One region of the Mesorhizobium sp. M1A.F.Ca.ET.072.01.1.1 genome, then DNA from elsewhere that is predicted to be linked to it. Evidence: predicted binding sites of a transcription regulator. Region 1 holds the regulator's gene; each other region holds the start of a gene.
What was found. The regulator LexA, encoded in region 1, represses DNA repair genes until DNA is damaged. The targets are predictions, from matches to a motif close to TGTTCNNNNTGTGTTCNG.

Region 1 (5,321 bases):
ATGGACGGCTACGCCGTACGGGCCGCCGACGTAGCCTCGGCGCCGGCCCGGCTCTCCGTGATCGGCATGGCCCCCGCCGGGCGTGGCTTCACCGGCTCTGTCGGCAAGGGCGAGGCCGTGCGCATCTTCACCGGCGCGCCGCTCCCCGAAGGCGCCGATACCATCGTTATCCAGGAGAATGTCCGCGATCTCGGCGGCGGCGGCATCGAAGTGACCGAGCCGACCGCGGAGGGACGAAACGTCCGTCGCCGCGGCCTCGACTTCTGCGAGGGCGACCTGCTCCTCGAAAAAGGCCGCCAGCTCGATCCGGCGGCGCTTTCGCTGGCGGCATCGGCCAACCATCCGAGTCTCAACGTGGTGCGGCAGCCGCTGCTCGCCATCATCGCCACCGGCGACGAATTGCTGCCGCCGGGCAGCGCGCTCGGCCCCGACCAGATCATCTCGTCGAATGCCTATGGCGTCACAGCTACGGCCCAGTCGGTCGGCGCGCGCGCGCTCGACCTCGGCATCGCCGCCGACCGCAAGGACGCGATTGCGGCCCTGGTCAAGAAGGCGGTCAAGGCCGGCGCCGACGTCATCGTCACGCTTGGCGGCGCCTCCGTCGGCGACCACGACTTGATCCATGACGTGCTGACCGGCGAAGGCATGCAGCTTGACTTCTGGAAGATCGCCATGCGTCCCGGCAAGCCGCTGATGTTTGGCCGGCTCGGCGACATTCGCTGCATCGGCCTGCCCGGCAATCCGGTCGCAAGCCTGGTCTGCTCGCAGCTGTTCCTGAAGCCGCTTCTGGCGCGGCTGGGCGGCCGGTCCTGCCGGCAGGAAATCCGCACGGCCCGGTTAGGCGTCGCAATGCACGCCAACGATCTCAGGCAGGACTATGTGCGCGCCGTGGTCCGCGAAGATGCGGGGGCGTTGATCGCAACACCGTTCGGCATCCAGGATTCCTCGATGTTGAGGTTGCTCGCCGATGCCAATGGCCTGATCGTGCGCCCACCCTTCGCACCGGCGGCTGAAGCCGGCGAGGAGTGCAGCGTTCTGATGTTACGCTGAACAAAACGTCAACACATTCACTAAACTTTAAACGGTTGCGGAACACAACTGGAACAGATAGTGTTTGTTCTGGGTTTGTTTTTCGATTCTGGTTTCAGAACCCATGGGGGCCGCCATGCTGACGCGCAAACAACATGAACTGCTGATGTTCATCCATGAACGGCTCAAGGAAAGTGGCATTCCGCCGTCTTTCGACGAGATGAAGGAAGCGCTCGACCTTGCCTCGAAATCGGGCATCCACCGCCTGATCACGGCGCTGGAGGAGCGCGGTTTCATTCGCCGGCTGCCGAACCGGGCGCGTGCCCTCGAAGTGTTGCGCCTGCCTGACTCGATCGCGCCCGGCCTCAATGCGGCGAAGAAATTCTCGCCGAGCGTCATCCAGGGTGGCCAAGGCAATCTCGGCCGCCAGATCAAACCGGCGGCGCCCGCCCGCACGCCGACGCCCAGCAATGACGACGACGCCGTTTCAGCCGTCTCCATCCCGGTGATGGGTCGCATTGCCGCCGGCGTGCCGATCGACGCCATCCAGCACCAGACGCATTCGATCACAGTGCCGCCGGACATGATCGCGGGCGGCGAGCACTACGCGCTCGAGGTCAAAGGCGACTCGATGATCGAGGCCGGCATCTTCGATGGTGATACGGTCATCATCCGCAACGCCAGCACTGCGAGCCCCGGGGAGATCGTCGTGGCGCTGGTCGACGACGAGGAGGCGACGCTGAAGCGCTTCCGCCGCAAGGGCGCCTCCATCGCGCTCGAGGCTGCCAATCCGGCCTATGAGACCCGCATCTTTGGTCCCGATCGCGTCAAGGTTCAAGGCAAGCTGGTGGGGCTCATCCGCCGCTACTGAGGGGGCTGCGGCTTGGCTTCCGGCTTCTCGGGCTTCTTGTAAGGCGCTAACCCCCTCGCCTCACGCGAGTAGCGCCGCTGTTCGTGCCAAGGGCGGTACGGTTTTTCGACGGCGTATTGAATGGATGCTCGCGCCGTCGCCGATTGCGGATCGAAGAAGACGGCGGCACTGCCGTCGCGCGCGAGCTGCCGCTTGGTGACGACGAGGATACGTGGATCGCGGCAGGGATTGTAGGCCGTGGCGTCGTTGATGACGATGAGGTCTGCAAAGTCGCAGGCAGGTCGGGAAGCTTCGCGGTTCTCGGCGAGCGCGACGATCGCGCCCGATGGATGCCGGCCAATGCAGAGATCGCCCGTGCAGTAAAAGGGCGATCCAGGCGGCAAGTCGACGGGATCGGCTATGTCCAGCGTGCCCTTGGCGAATGTCTCCGGCGGCACGATCGTTTCGGCCTTGAGCGCGCGTTTCCAGTTATCGGTGGTGAACTCGTTGGAGCGGGCACGATTGACGGCGAGTTCGCCGCCGCCGATCGGCATCGCCACCAGATGCGCGTCCTCCGAGATCAGCAGGTCCGGCGTGCGCACCTGCGGGATGATCATGACGGCCGCGACTGCCAAAGGAATTGCGGCCAGCCTCAGCCAGGTAGTCGCCATCGTGGCGATGACGAGCGCGATCGTCGCCAGCAGCACCGAATGGATCGAGATCAGGCCCACGGCATCGACCGGCGACCACTCCGAAAGCCACGCCGAGATCGCGATCATCGCCGTCAGGCCCTTGCCCATCAAATAGAGGAAGGGCCCGTCGAAGCCGAACGGCATCATGACCGCGCTGGCGACGGCGAGAAACATCACGACCGTGACGATCGGCATGATCGCGAGATTGGCCAGCAGGCTGAGCGGCGAGACGCGCTGGAAATGCCAGATGGCAAACAGCGCTGTGGCACTTCCGGCAATGATCGACGTCATTGCGGCGCCACCTGCTCCGACTGCCAGTTTATGCGACATGAACCGCAGGAACGAACGCTTTGCCGGCGGCGCTCTCACCTTGCCGGCGCGGTAGTCGGACCAGCCGGCATAGGCGCCGACAAGAGCGGCGGTTGCCGCGAACGACATCTGAAAGCTCGGGCCAACCACTTCATGCGGCGACACCAGAATGACGGCGATGGCCGAGATCGCCAAGTTGCGCATCGTCAGCGCGGCGCGGTCAAAAAGCACGGCGATCAGCATGACGGCCAGCATGATGAAGCTTCGCTCGGCGGCGACCACCACGCCGGAGATGACGAGATAGGCGGCGATCGACATAAGCGCGATTGCCGCGGCATGTTTCTTCACCGGCCGGCGTGACGAAAAATCCGGGAACAGCGCAAAGGCGCCGCGCAGCAGAAGCATGACCGTGCCGGCGACCAGCGCCATGTGCAGGCCCGAAATCGAGATGATGTGATAGATGCCGGTCCGCCGCATCGCCTCGTTGATGTCCTCCGGAATGCCGGCGCGCACGCCGACGATCAGTGCGGCGGCAATTTCGCCTTCGGGTCCGCCGACGGTGCTTCTGATGTGGTCGGCAATGTTTTCGCGCGCGTTCTCGATGGCCGAGGCGATGCTCGTCTGAGCGATCGGGTCCGTTGGCGAAATGACTTTCGGGTCGCCGAGGAAAAATCCGCTGCCGCCGATGCCGGAAAAATAGCTGTCGAAGGAAAAATCATAGCTTTCGGGACGGACCGGCCCGGTCGGCGGCAGGAGCCGTGCGTAACCCGTAACCAGCGATCCGGCCTTCATGCCGGCCGGGATCCTGCGTGCCGAGAGCCTGACGCGATCCGGCGCGTAGCGCAGCTTTGGATGCGCTGTCGAGACGAGATCGATGGTCAGCCTGACGCGGCCATTGGCCATTTCCTCGGCGACGGCGACGCGGCCTGTCAGCCGCGTCTGGATTTCGGAGCCGAGCATCGGTGTTGCGGCGCGCCAGGTCTCGACCTTCGCGGCGACGAAGCCCAGCGCGCAAAACAGAGCCGCCATAAAGACCAGGTGTGTCTTCAGCCAGGGACGCGAAACGGCCGCGCATAGAGCCATCAGCGCCACCGCCGCCAGCGGTCGGTAAAGATCCGGCTCGGCGCTCAAGGAATAATAGAGTATCACGCCGGCGGCCAGGAACACCGGCACCAGCAGGAAGCCGATGCCGCGGTCGAGCTCGGTGGAGGCTGCCTCGGCCACACCCCGGCGAAACGCGGAAAACGAGGCACGGCGGAACCGCCTGCGGATTAAGTCGATGGCTGCCGGCGGACGAGCTTGTAGCGAAGCATCGCCGTCCGGCGGCAAAATTTCGGCGGCCGGACGCGGCACTGGAACCAAAACCGGTACAGCCTCGGCAGGCACGGTGGCGGCAAACAGCAGGCGCTCGCTCACGCCAGCCGTCGTCTCCTCGCCCTCCTCCGCACCCCGGCCACGTCCAGCCATCGGGTCTGCCCCTTGCGCCCCAGACCTCCTATGCTACATGAACGCCCACCGCGCGAAAGTCCGCGCAAACATGCCCGCTTCAGTGCTTCTTCCGAGAGTTCCATGTCCGACAAGGTCGTCACCCGCTTTGCCCCCTCGCCCACCGGCTATTTGCACATCGGCGGCGCGCGCACGGCGCTGTTCAACTGGCTCTACGCCAGGCACACGGGCGGCACGATGCTGCTGCGCATCGAGGACACCGACCGCGAGCGCTCCACCGAAGCGGCGACGGCCGCTATCCTGGACGGGCTGACCTGGCTCGGCCTCTCATGGGACGGCGAGGCCGTGTCGCAGTTCGAGCGCGCGCCGCGCCACCGTGAGGTGGCAGAGGAGCTCGTACGGCTGGGCAAGGCCTATTTCAGCTATGAGACGCCTGCCGAGCTGGAGGCGATGCGCGAGGCGGCGCGGGCCAAGGGGCTGCCGCCGCGCTACAATGGCCAGTGGCGCGACCGCGAGCCCTCCGAGGCCCCTCCCGGCGTCAAGGGCGCCATCCGCATCAAGGCGCCGACCGAAGGAGAGACCGTCGTGCACGACCGCGTGCAGGGCGAGGTGCGATTCCCGAACAAGGACCTCGACGACTTCATCATCCTGCGCTCGGACGGCAACCCGACCTACATGCATGCCGTCGTCGTCGACGATCACGATATGGGCGTCACCCACATCATCCGCGGCGACGATCACCTGACCAACGCCGCGCGCCAGACCGTAATCTATAACGCCATGGGCTGGACCGTGCCGTCGATGTCGCACATCCCGCTGATCCATGGTGCCGACGGCGCCAAGCTGTCGAAGCGCCACGGCGCGCTCGGCATCGAGGCTTATCGCGCCATGGGCTATCTGCCGGAGGCCCTGCTCAACTATCTGGCCAGGCTCGGCTGGAGCCACGGCGACGACGAGGTGATGTCGATCAAGGATATGATCTCCTGGTTCGACAT
Region 2 (5,321 bases), on a different contig from region 1:
CGGAAGCGGCTGTTGCCGCGCTGGCGGCGAAGGAAGGCGGGATCGATATCCTGATCAACAACGCGGCGCTGATCATCAACCGGCCGTTCGAGCAGTTCTCGCTGGCCGAATATGAGGATCAGATCCGCGTCAATTCCTCGGCCGCCTTTGCGCTGGCGCGGGCCTGCGCGCCGGGCATGAAAGCGCAGGGCTACGGCAAGATCGTCAACTTCTGCTCGATCACGCTCAACGGCCGCTGGGACGGCTACGTGCCCTATGTCGCCTCGAAGGGCGCCATGCTCGGGCTCACCAAGTCGCTGGCGCGTGAGCTCGGGCCGCATGGCATCCGCGTCAACGCCGTGTCGCCGGGCGCGGTGGTCTCGGAGGCGGAGGCGCGCGTCTTCGGCGACCGGTTGAAGCAGTACAATGACTGGGTCCTCGAGAACCAAAGCCTCAAGACGCGCATCGAGCCTGAGAACGTCGCCGAGCTCGTGCTGTTCCTCGTCTCACCCGCCTCCGACATGATCAGCGGCCAGAACATCGCCATCGATGGCGGCTGGTGAGGATATGGCCGGCGCGGTCGAGCTGAACGACGGGCAGGCGAGGCTGGTCCTGGCGCCGAAGAAGGGCGCGGCGATCGCGCGCTATGACGCGCTGGTGATCGGCAGCGCGCCGGTTCCGCTGCTGAAGCCCGGCGATGGCACCGGCACGTCCGGCTGCCAGCTCCTGGTGCCGTGGTCGAACCGCATCTCCGGCGGCGGCTTCACTTTCGACGGCCGCTTCCACGCCGTCGCGCCGAACGTTCCGGGCGAAGCCTTTCCGATCCACGGCGACGGTTTCCAGAAACCGTGGCGGCTTGCCCGCCGCACGGACACCGAGGCGGATCTGGTGCTCGACGATGGCGCGATCGGTCCTTACCGCTATGCGGCCTCCGTGACCTATGCGCTGCAGGACGGCGCGTTGGAGGCGCAGCTGACGGTGGAAAACCGCGCCGGCATGCGCCTGCCTTACGGCCTCGGTTTCCATCCCTGGTTCCCGCGCGGCGACACAACCCTGCTCGGGGCCAAGGCCGGGCGCGTCTGGCTGGAGGACGAGCGCCATTTGCCAGTCGGCGTGGTGCCCGTGAGCGAGCGCCCGGCCTGGGATTTCTCGCGCTCCATCCCGCTGCCGTGGGACTGGGTCAACAACGCCTTCGACGGCTGGAATCGTCGCGCCTCGATCACGCAGCTCGAGGATGGGATCAGGATCACGCTCACCGCCTCGCCGGAGCTTGGCGTCTATATCCTCTATTCGCCGTCATCCGAGGCCGGGTTCTTCTGCTTCGAGCCGGTCTCGCACCCGGTCGATGCGCATCACGGCGAAGGGCTGACGGTGCTTGAAGATGGGGACTCGATGAGCGCGACGATGCGGCTGGACTGGGCTGTGGCGGGTTGAGGGCAGCCGACCGGGCGCGTGATCTCCCCCCTTGAGGGGGAGATGGCCGGCAGGCCAGAGAGGGGCGTCTCACATAGATCGCCAGCATTGTCTTCGTCGCCGAAGACGCCGGCGCTTCACGCGCGGCGACGCCCTCTGTCGCCTTCGGCGACATCTCCCCACAAGGGGGAGATCGGACGGCGCGTCGGCTTTCGCCAATCTCCAGCGCCGCAGAGCAGATGCCGAAGCACCTCCCTCACAGCTCCTTCTCCGCCAGCTCCCTGAATTCATCCGGCACCGAGCGCGCTGCTTGCAGCGCGACGGTGCCGTAGCCGACGGCCTGCTTGCCGAAGCGCTGGCGGATCTTGTCTATGGCGCGGTCGGCGCCGAAGCGGGCGAGGCCTTTGCGGCTGCCGGGCTTCAGCTTCTCGTCCGCCAGGCCGAGCGGCAGTTCGAGCTGCAGCTTGGCATGCTCTTCCAGATGCGAGACCGAGATCGCCAGCAGCGAGATTTCCCGTTCGCCAGGGTGAGCGGCGAGCACGCCTCTGACCAGCTCTTCCGCGACGTCAGCGAGCATGGTCGTCGCCTGGATCGGTTGCTCCAGCGTCACCGAGCGGGTGACCGCGCGCATGTCGGCAAAGCGCACGCGCACCGTCACCGTGCGGCCGGGCCGGTCCTTGGCGCGCAGGCGGCTGGCGACGCGATCGGCGAGCTGCAGGAGCGTCGGCACGAAGACGCGCGGCAGCGCCGGTTTGCGCCCCAGCGCCGACTGCGCGCCGGCGGAATGGGCGCGGCGATGCGTCTCCAGCCGGCGCGGGTCGCGGTTCCAGGCAAGGGCCGCGAGCTTCTGGCCGGCGGCATGGCCGATCAGCCGCTCCAGCGCGCCGCTATGCGTGCGCGCCAATTGCCCGATGGTCTCGACTCCGATCTCGGCGAGCCGCGCTTTGGTTGCCGGACCGACGCCCCACATCAGCGACACCGGCAAATCGTGCAGGAAGGAAAGCTCGGTGCCGGGCTCGACCACCACCAGGCCGTCGGGCTTGGCCACCTGCGAGGCGATCTTGGCGAGATGCTTCGTCCGGGCCACGCCGATCGAGATCGGCAGGCCGAGCTCGCTCTTCACGCGGCGGCGGATGGTTCGCGCAATTTCGTCCGGCGGTCCGAACAGATGCGTGCAGCCGGCGACATCGGCGAAAGCCTCGTCGATCGAGATGCGCTCGACCAGCGGCGTGAAATCGTCGAGCACCTTGATCGCGGCGTCGCCGAGACGCTGGTATTCGCCGAAGCGGCCGCCGACGAAGATGAGCTGCGGACAGAGCTCCCGCGCCCTGCGGCCGGGCATGCCGCCGCGCACGCCAAAAATCTTCGCCTCATAAGAAGCGGCAAGCACTACGCCGCCGCCGACTGCGATCGGCTTGCCGCGCAGCGACGGGTCGAGCAGTTGCTCGACCGAGGCGTAGAAGGCGTCGAGATCAGCATGCAGGATGGTAGCGGCCGAAGCGGCGTTCGTGGCGGCCATCGCGCTCCCGGCTCCATCCATCCGCTTTTCGGCAACGCAGCATTAGCAGCAACTGTTGTAAGCGGTAATGCGTGTGAACATAAAGAGAACAAAAGGAGTTTCCTGTCAAGCCGGCCAGCTGGGGATGAGAACATCTGCAACCCGTCACAACCAAGGGCTTTGACCGGTTGCGCCGGTGTGCTCCCCTTTGACGGGTTGACCGCGAGACCAGAGAGGGGCGCGAAGGATCGCGGCCCAAAACTGCGTCATGCTAGGACGAAGTCAGGAGCCGAGCGACGCGCGAAGACCAGGATGACGAAGTGCGGCCGAGCCGGAGCACCGCCCCTCCGATCTTCTGGCCGTCCCTTCGCCGACAGCCGCCGCTAGGCCGGCTTGGCGTATTGCTCGGCGCTCAGCACCTCGATGCATTGGAACGGCTCATTGCCTTCCACCCAGGCGTCATGCCCGGGCGGGATGGTATAGGACGTGCCGGCCTCGAAGGTCTTCTGCGTCCCGTCGTCCATGAGTATGGTAATTGTTCCGGACACGACATAGCCGACATGCGAGACTTGGCAGCTGTCGGTCTTGACCACCGGCTTCACGCATTCGGACCATTTCCAGCCCGGCTCCATGTTGAGCCGCCCGAGCGTATAGCCCGGCAGCCGCACCACTTCGACGCGGGTCTTGGCGGGCGAGCGAACCTCGTCGGGATTGTTATGCGACTTGGATTCGAGCCTGGTGACCTTCATTGCAGCTTCGGCCATGGCATCCTCCCATTTCCAAGGATTGCAAGCGGGGCCTGACGCGCGATCGTCGGCGACCGCCGCTGGATTGATACGCCTTTCAATGAATGATTGCTAATGTAATTGCCGGGCGCGGCGCGAAATCGATTTTGCCGCGCAGGCCCTATTGCAAGCACGCTCTGCCGGTGTTTTGCTGTTCCTTGCGCCTGGCACGACGGTGGTTGAGGGGCCACCCCGTTTCTCGCCCCTTGGGGAGAATCCTGTGAACCCTCGGCAAGTGAATTTCGCCAATAGTGCCGCGGCAAAGCCAGGCTCCGTCCACGAAAGTCCATCTTTATTTCCGCTTGCGGGCGCGCGCTCACCGCGCCCATCGAAACCGCCATAGGCGAGGCCAAGCCGGGTGGAAGGCGATACTCGAAAAATCAGAAAAACTGGGAGGAATCGATGCTTCATCAGGTAGGAAAAACGGAAACCCGTCCGCCGGTCGGGGCAGTGCGCCGCACTCCGCCGGCGCTTCGCCAGTGCTGCGACAACTATATCTGTCCGACCTGCGACCAAGTCGTCGAACTGACGGACTTCCGCCAGGTCGTCTGGCATCAAAGGCCGGGCCATCGGCCGATGGAATTGGATGACTGAGCGGACCTGCCGGAGACAAAAAGGGCCCGAGAAAAGAGGGCCCGAGAGAAAAAGGGCCCGCGCCTTCCAGAGGAATGCGCGGGCCGAAGCTGGAGTAGCCATTCGATAAACGCGCAACCGGCCTACCGGTTGCGCCAGGCGGATCAACCGCCGTTGGCCGGAGCCGGGGCCGGAGCCGGAGCGGCAGGCGCGGGTGCCGGCGTCGTCGACGGAGCCGCAGGCGTCTCCACCTTGGGCGCCTCGACCTTCGGCGCATCGAGCTTCACATTGACATCCGTCGATCCGCCACCGCCGGTGCGGCCACCGACATTGATGATGCCGGTAAAGAACAGCAGGGCCACGATCGCGATGATGGCAAGAACGATCGCCACTGCTGTGCCGGCGCCGCCCCCGCCACTGGTGTTTACAACTGTAGGTCTGTCGGCCATGGTTTCCTCTCCTCTGCCGATTGGGATGTCGTGGCAACGGCGCCAAAGCTGGAATGTTCCTGCTTTCGGGCCACGGTCCCTTGTCAGGCGGGACCTGAGGCCGCACCTTTGAGCGCAGAGGTCCGAATGGGCGATTTCTGGAAACAAGTAGGCCCACAACTCATTGTGGCACAACCGTCGAGTAACGTCCCTTCATCGGCGGTTTGAAAGTGGAGTTGCCCGCCATTTCCTGCGATGTGGCGGGCAACTCCCACAATCCCGCAGTCTGCCGAGATTCGCGAACCTGTTCGCCGCGCTTTTGCCGGTCGATCCAAACGACCACAGGCGTGCGCGACGTACTTTTATGCTCTGCCTGCCGCTTCGCTCGATCTCAGCGCGGGCCGCCCAGGCTGTCGCCAAATCATGATGCACCACTCCGAGCGGAACCCGGCCGCCCGTCACGCCGTTGACTTCCGCGAAGGGATCCTGTGGGCGGAGGCCGCCATGGACAGCTTCGAACTGATCGATCTTCTCTGCGTCGTCGACGCCTGCGCCAGCGATGGCGCGGCTGGGCGCCTTGTTTCGATGTCGAGAGCCGTCGAGGAACTGCGCGTCTTGACCGGTGACTTCGTCTCATCCGACGAA
Region 3 (5,321 bases), on a different contig from region 1:
TCCCCGGCCTCGCCGAGCACGCGGCGGTTGGTGACGAAGCGGTTGCCCTTGAGCGAAAAGACGAAGCCGTCCGGCGTATCGTTCGCCCACTTGACGAAGGTCGGCTCCTTGAAGCTGGAATAATAGGTGCCGTTGACCTCGATGCTCGGCACCTGGCGGCTGGCATAGTGCAACTGCTTGGCCTTGGCTAGCTTGTCCGGATAGAAGGAGGTGTCCCAGGGCTCGAAGGTCCAGCCGCCCATGCCGGAGCGGATCTTTCCTTGGCTCATCGTCTTCCTCCTCCGAGTTTTGAATGCGGCTCAGGCTGCTTTGTCGACCGGCTTGGCCATGTCGACCAATATCCATCCTGGCCGGTAAGGGTTGGCGCGGCGACCCGTTTCCCGATAGCCGTAAGCCGAATAGAGCGCGATGTTCCGCTCCATGCGCGAATTGGTGTAGAGCCGCACCTCCGGCACGCCCCATGACCGCGCCTGCTCGTCGGCGAAGTCGAGCAGCGCGATGCCGAGTTTCCTGCCCTGGAAGGCCGGCGAAACGGCAACGCTGAAGATCATGGCATGATCGTCGTGCCGCTCGAGGACAAGCAGCCCGGCCAGATCGGAACCATCCTCCAGCAGCCAGACCTCGCCGCGCGCAATGCGGGGTGCATAGTCCTCGGTCACCGGGATCGGTGGCGCGCCGAACAGGGCGGTATAGGGGGCGTAGGCGTCCGTGGTTATCGCGACGACAGCTTGGAGATCACCTGCAAGCGCTTGCCTGATCTTCATTTGAGACTGTTCCAAACGCTTGCCGACCCACTCGCTCACTCGGCCGCTTCGCGCTTGCCCCCGGGGCGCCGCTCCAGAAGCTCCTTCAGGAACTGGCCGGTGTAGCTGCGCTTTTCGCGCACGATCGCTTCCGGGGTGCCGGAGGCGACCAGCTCGCCGCCACCGTCGCCGCCCTCGGGGCCGAGGTCGAGCACCCAGTCGGCTGTCTTGATGACTTCGAGATTGTGCTCGATCACCACCACCGTGTTGCCCTGGTCGACCAGCTCATGCAGCACTTCGAGCAGCTTGGCGACGTCGTGGAAATGCAGGCCGGTGGTCGGCTCGTCGAGGATGTAGAGCGTCTTACCGGTCGCCTTGCGCGACAGTTCCTTGGCCAGCTTGATGCGCTGCGCCTCGCCGCCGGACAGCGTCGTGGCCTGCTGGCCGATATGGATGTAGCCGAGCCCGACCTGCTTCAGCGTATCGAGCTTGTCGCGCACGCCGGGCACCGCCGAGAAGAACTCGACGCCTTCCTCGACCGTCATGTCGAGCACGTCGGCGATCGACTTGCCCTTGAACAGCACGTCCAGCGTCTCGCGGTTGTAGCGCTTGCCATGACAGACGTCGCAAGTGACGTAGACGTCGGGCAGGAAGTGCATCTCGATCTTGATGACGCCGTCGCCCTGGCACGCCTCGCAGCGGCCGCCCTTGACGTTGAAGGAGAAACGGCCCGGCTGATAGCCGCGCGCCTTAGCCTCCGGCAGACCGGCGAACCAATCGCGGATCGGCGTGAAGGCGCCGGTATAAGTGGCGGGGTTGGAGCGTGGCGTGCGGCCGATCGGCGACTGGTCGATATCGATGACCTTGTCGAGGAACTCCAGGCCTTCGATGCGATCATGCTCGGCCGGATGCTCGCGCGAGCCCATGATGCGGCGTGAGGCCGCCTTGAACAGCGTCTCGATCAGGAAGGTCGACTTGCCGCCGCCGGAGACGCCGGTGACGCAGGTGAAAGTGCCGAGCGGGATCTCCGCCGTGACGTTCTTCAAATTGTTGCCGCGCGCGCCGATGACCTTGATACGCCGGTTCTTTTTCGCCTCGCGGCGCACCGCCGGCGTCGCGACCTCGAGCTCGCCCGACAAATACTTGCCGGTGATCGAGGCGGGCGTCGCCATGATCTGCTGCGGCGTGCCTTGCGCGATGATCTCACCGCCATGGATGCCGGCGGCGGGGCCGATATCGACGACATAGTCGGCATGCAGGATGGCGTCCTCGTCATGCTCGACGACGATCACCGTGTTGCCGATGTCGCGCAGGTGCTTCAGCGTATCGAGCAGGCGCGCATTGTCGCGTTGGTGCAGACCGATAGACGGCTCGTCCAGCACGTAGAGCACGCCCGTCAAGCCGGAGCCGATCTGCGAAGCCAAACGAATGCGCTGGCTCTCGCCGCCCGACAGCGTGCCGGAATTGCGCGACAACGTCAGATAGTCGAGGCCGACATCGTTCAAGAAACGCAGGCGCTCGCGGATTTCCTTCAGCACCCGGACGGCGATCTCATTCTGCTTCTCGTTGAGCTGCGCCGGCAGATCGGTGAACCACCGGTCGGCCTTGCGGATCGACAGCTCCGTGACCTCGCCGATGTGCCTGCCGGCGATCTTGACCGAGAGCGCTTCCGGCTTCAGCCGGTAGCCGTTGCAGGCGGGGCAGGGGGTGGCCGACATGAAGCGCTCGATCTCCTCGCGCATCCAGGCCGATTCCGTTTCCTTCCAGCGCCGGTCGAGGTTGGGGATGACGCCCTCGAAAGTCTTGATCGTTTTGTAGGAGCGCAGGCCGTCGTCATACTGGAAGGTGATCTCGCGCTCGCCCGTGCCGTGCAGCACCGCCTGCTGCGCCTCGGCGCTCAGATCCTTGAACTTGTCGCCGAGCTTGAAGCCATAGGCCTTGCCCAAGGCCTCAAGCGTCTGCGCGTAATAGGGCGAGGTCGATTTCGCCCACGGGCTGATGGCGCCGTCGCGCAGCGAGACATTCTCGTCCGGCACAATGAGGTTGGCGTCGATGGCGCGCTGGCTGCCGAGGCCGTCGCAGGTCGGGCAGGCGCCGAACGGATTGTTGAAGGAGAACAGCCTGGGCTCGATCTCGGGAATGGTGAAGCCGGACACCGGGCAGGCGAATTTTTCCGAGAACATGATGCGCTCATGCGTCTCGTTCTTCGACTTGTTGACCGAGTCCTCGCCCGTCTGGCTGGCGTCGAGCGGCTTGTCGGCGAACTCGGCCACCACAAGCCCGTCGGCGAGCTTCAGCGCCGTCTCCATCGAATCCGCAAGCCGCGTCGCCAGATCGCCGCGAACGACGATACGGTCGACGACCACGTCGATGTCGTGCTTATATTTCTTGTCCAGCGCCGGCACGTCGGCGATCTCGTAGAAAACGCCGTCAACCTTGACGCGCTGGAAACCCTTCTTCTGCAGCTCCAGAAGTTCCTTGCGGTATTCGCCCTTGCGGCCGCGCACGATCGGCGCCAGCAGGTAGAGACGCGTGCCCTCGTCCAGCGCCAGCACGCGGTCAACCATCTGGCTGACCGTCTGGCTTTCGATCGGCAGGCCGGTGGCCGGCGAATAGGGAATGCCGACGCGGGCGAAGAGCAGGCGCATATAGTCGTAGATTTCGGTGACGGTGCCGACTGTCGAGCGCGGGTTGCGCGACGTCGTCTTCTGCTCGATCGAGATGGCGGGAGACAAGCCGTCGATCTGGTCGACATCCGGCTTCTGCATCATTTCCAGGAACTGGCGGGCATAGGCCGAAAGGCTTTCGACATAGCGACGCTGACCCTCGGCATAGATGGTGTCGAAGGCAAGCGACGACTTGCCGGATCCCGACAGGCCGGTCATGACGATCAGGCTGTCGCGCGGCAGGTCGAGATCGACATTCTTGAGATTGTGTTCGCGCGCGCCGCGAATGGAAAGATATTTTTGGTCGGCCATCGCCGGTCGCCGCCTCAGGTCTGGAATTTGCTGGATTGGCGGGTTTGTCCCGGCCATCCCCTATGTAGGTAATCTCGTCGCCGCGTCGAGAGACGCCACAATCTCGACCAAAGCGTTTAACCGCCTTTCGCGCGAGCGGGCAAGCGGAAAGAACAAAGGCCGAACACCCTCCTGACAAAGCGCTGTGGAAACAGCGGCTGCAAAAACCGTCGCGACCGATCAGTCGAAGGCATTCGACTTACCTGGACGTAACCTCCGATCGATCACATTTTTCTGTAACCGGCTCTTCAACGGTTGACGTCTCGGACCCATGGGGGCAGTCTCAAAGGCGTCAACGAAGCCGGCCGTCTGTCGATGGCCTCGTCACCCAGAGGTGGCCTGCGAGACGCCGCAGGCTTCAGCGATTTGCGCTTCGGACGACATTGCCACAACGGACCAGGAGCGGAGCATGACGCCACCGGACAGTCCCTTGAGGCTCCACGAAGCGATGGAGCCGCGGCGGGCATAGTGCCAGGGTAGGCGTGAGCGCCTCCCGAAAAACGTGACCTGCCGATTCCTACAATCAGAGACCATAGTCGGATCGTCGGCTGAAAGCCGCGTTGCATCCGAAACAGAACGCCGGCAGTCCACTCCCGGCTAAAATTGGGTTTCAGATCCATGAAAGCCCCGTCCACCTGCGGAAGCAGTGGCGGGGCTTGCATTTTGCGAGCCGGAGGTCCGTCGCTGGCGTCGGCAATGCGGGGTAAGCTTCAGTGGTTGGGAGGCCTGATGCCACCCGTTGCCATGTCGATGGTTATGCTGCCCGAAATCCTGACATCGGTGTCGCCGATCTTGAACGTGCCGTTGCTGCCGGCTGGCAGTGCGTCGTCAGGCTCGGGCTGCGGCGCGGGCTTGGCGATGCGGTAGTCGCTGCTCACGCCGGGCAGTTTTTGTGTCGAATTGTCGTCTGCAAAAGCGGCGGTGCCGACCGCAAGCACGCCGGCGACTGCGACAACGGCAAAACCCAGATTCGTCAAGGAACGCGCTCGGATCATGCGCGAACTATAGAGGCGCGCCGAAGGCGAGGCCAGACGCGCCGCAATCAATTTGCCGCGCGGTCAGGCCGCCTTCTTGCGCGTGTCGTAGACATGGTCGACGAGGCCCCAGGCCTTCGCTTCCTCGGCGGTCATGAAATAGTCGCGGTCGAGCGTGCGCTCGACCTCGTCATAGGTCCGGCCGCAATGCTTGGCGTAAAGTTCCGTCATGTGGCGCTTGGTGCGCAGGATGTCCTCGGCGTGGCGCTGGATGTCGGAGGCCTGGCCCTGGAAGCCGCCGAGCGGCTGATGCAGCACGATCCTGGTGTTGGGCAGCGCGATGCGCCGACCGGGCGAGCCTGCCATCAACAGGAATGAACCCATCGAGGCGGCAAAGCCCATGCACACCGTCGACACCGGGCAGGAGATGTACTGCATGGTGTCGTAGATGGCGAAGCCGCTGGTCACCACGCCGCCCGGCGAGTTGATGTAGATCGATATCTCCTTGTCGGGATGGTCCGATTCCAGCGACAGGAGCTGCGCGCAGACCAGCGCCGACACGCCGTCATTGATCTCGCCGTTGATGA

Region 2: dinB (DNA polymerase IV) is a predicted target of LexA. The motif match lies at 2,985-3,002, and genes of this name have one in related genera.
Region 3: uvrA (excinuclease ABC subunit UvrA) is a predicted target of LexA. The motif match lies at 3,870-3,887, and genes of this name have one in related genera.

What each region holds. Positions count from the first base shown of each region.
Region 1 covers NZ_RZSF01000054.1:18,974-24,294, forward strand. The annotation lists gene glp (gephyrin-like molybdotransferase Glp) at 1-1,050, shown strand, start outside; gene lexA (transcriptional repressor LexA) at 1,166-1,900, shown strand; gene EOA32_RS10810 (ComEC/Rec2 family competence protein) at 1,894-4,347, opposite strand; gene gltX (glutamate--tRNA ligase) at 4,450-5,321, shown strand, end outside.
Region 2 covers NZ_RZSF01000093.1:13,965-19,285, forward strand. The annotation lists gene EOA32_RS15305 (SDR family oxidoreductase) at 1-542, shown strand, start outside; gene EOA32_RS15310 (aldose 1-epimerase) at 529-1,413, shown strand; gene dinB (DNA polymerase IV) at 1,649-2,911, opposite strand; gene EOA32_RS15320 (cupin domain-containing protein) at 3,274-3,654, opposite strand; gene EOA32_RS39260 (hypothetical protein) at 4,413-4,697, opposite strand; gene EOA32_RS15330 (hypothetical protein) at 5,181-5,321, shown strand, end outside.
Region 3 covers NZ_RZSF01000271.1:3,739-9,059, reverse strand. The annotation lists partial or broken gene EOA32_RS28025 (DUF72 domain-containing protein) at 1-269, opposite strand, end outside; gene EOA32_RS28020 (GNAT family N-acetyltransferase) at 300-764, opposite strand; gene uvrA (excinuclease ABC subunit UvrA) at 800-3,721, opposite strand; gene EOA32_RS28010 (hypothetical protein) at 4,471-4,737, opposite strand; gene EOA32_RS28005 (ATP-dependent Clp protease proteolytic subunit) at 4,819-5,321, opposite strand, start outside.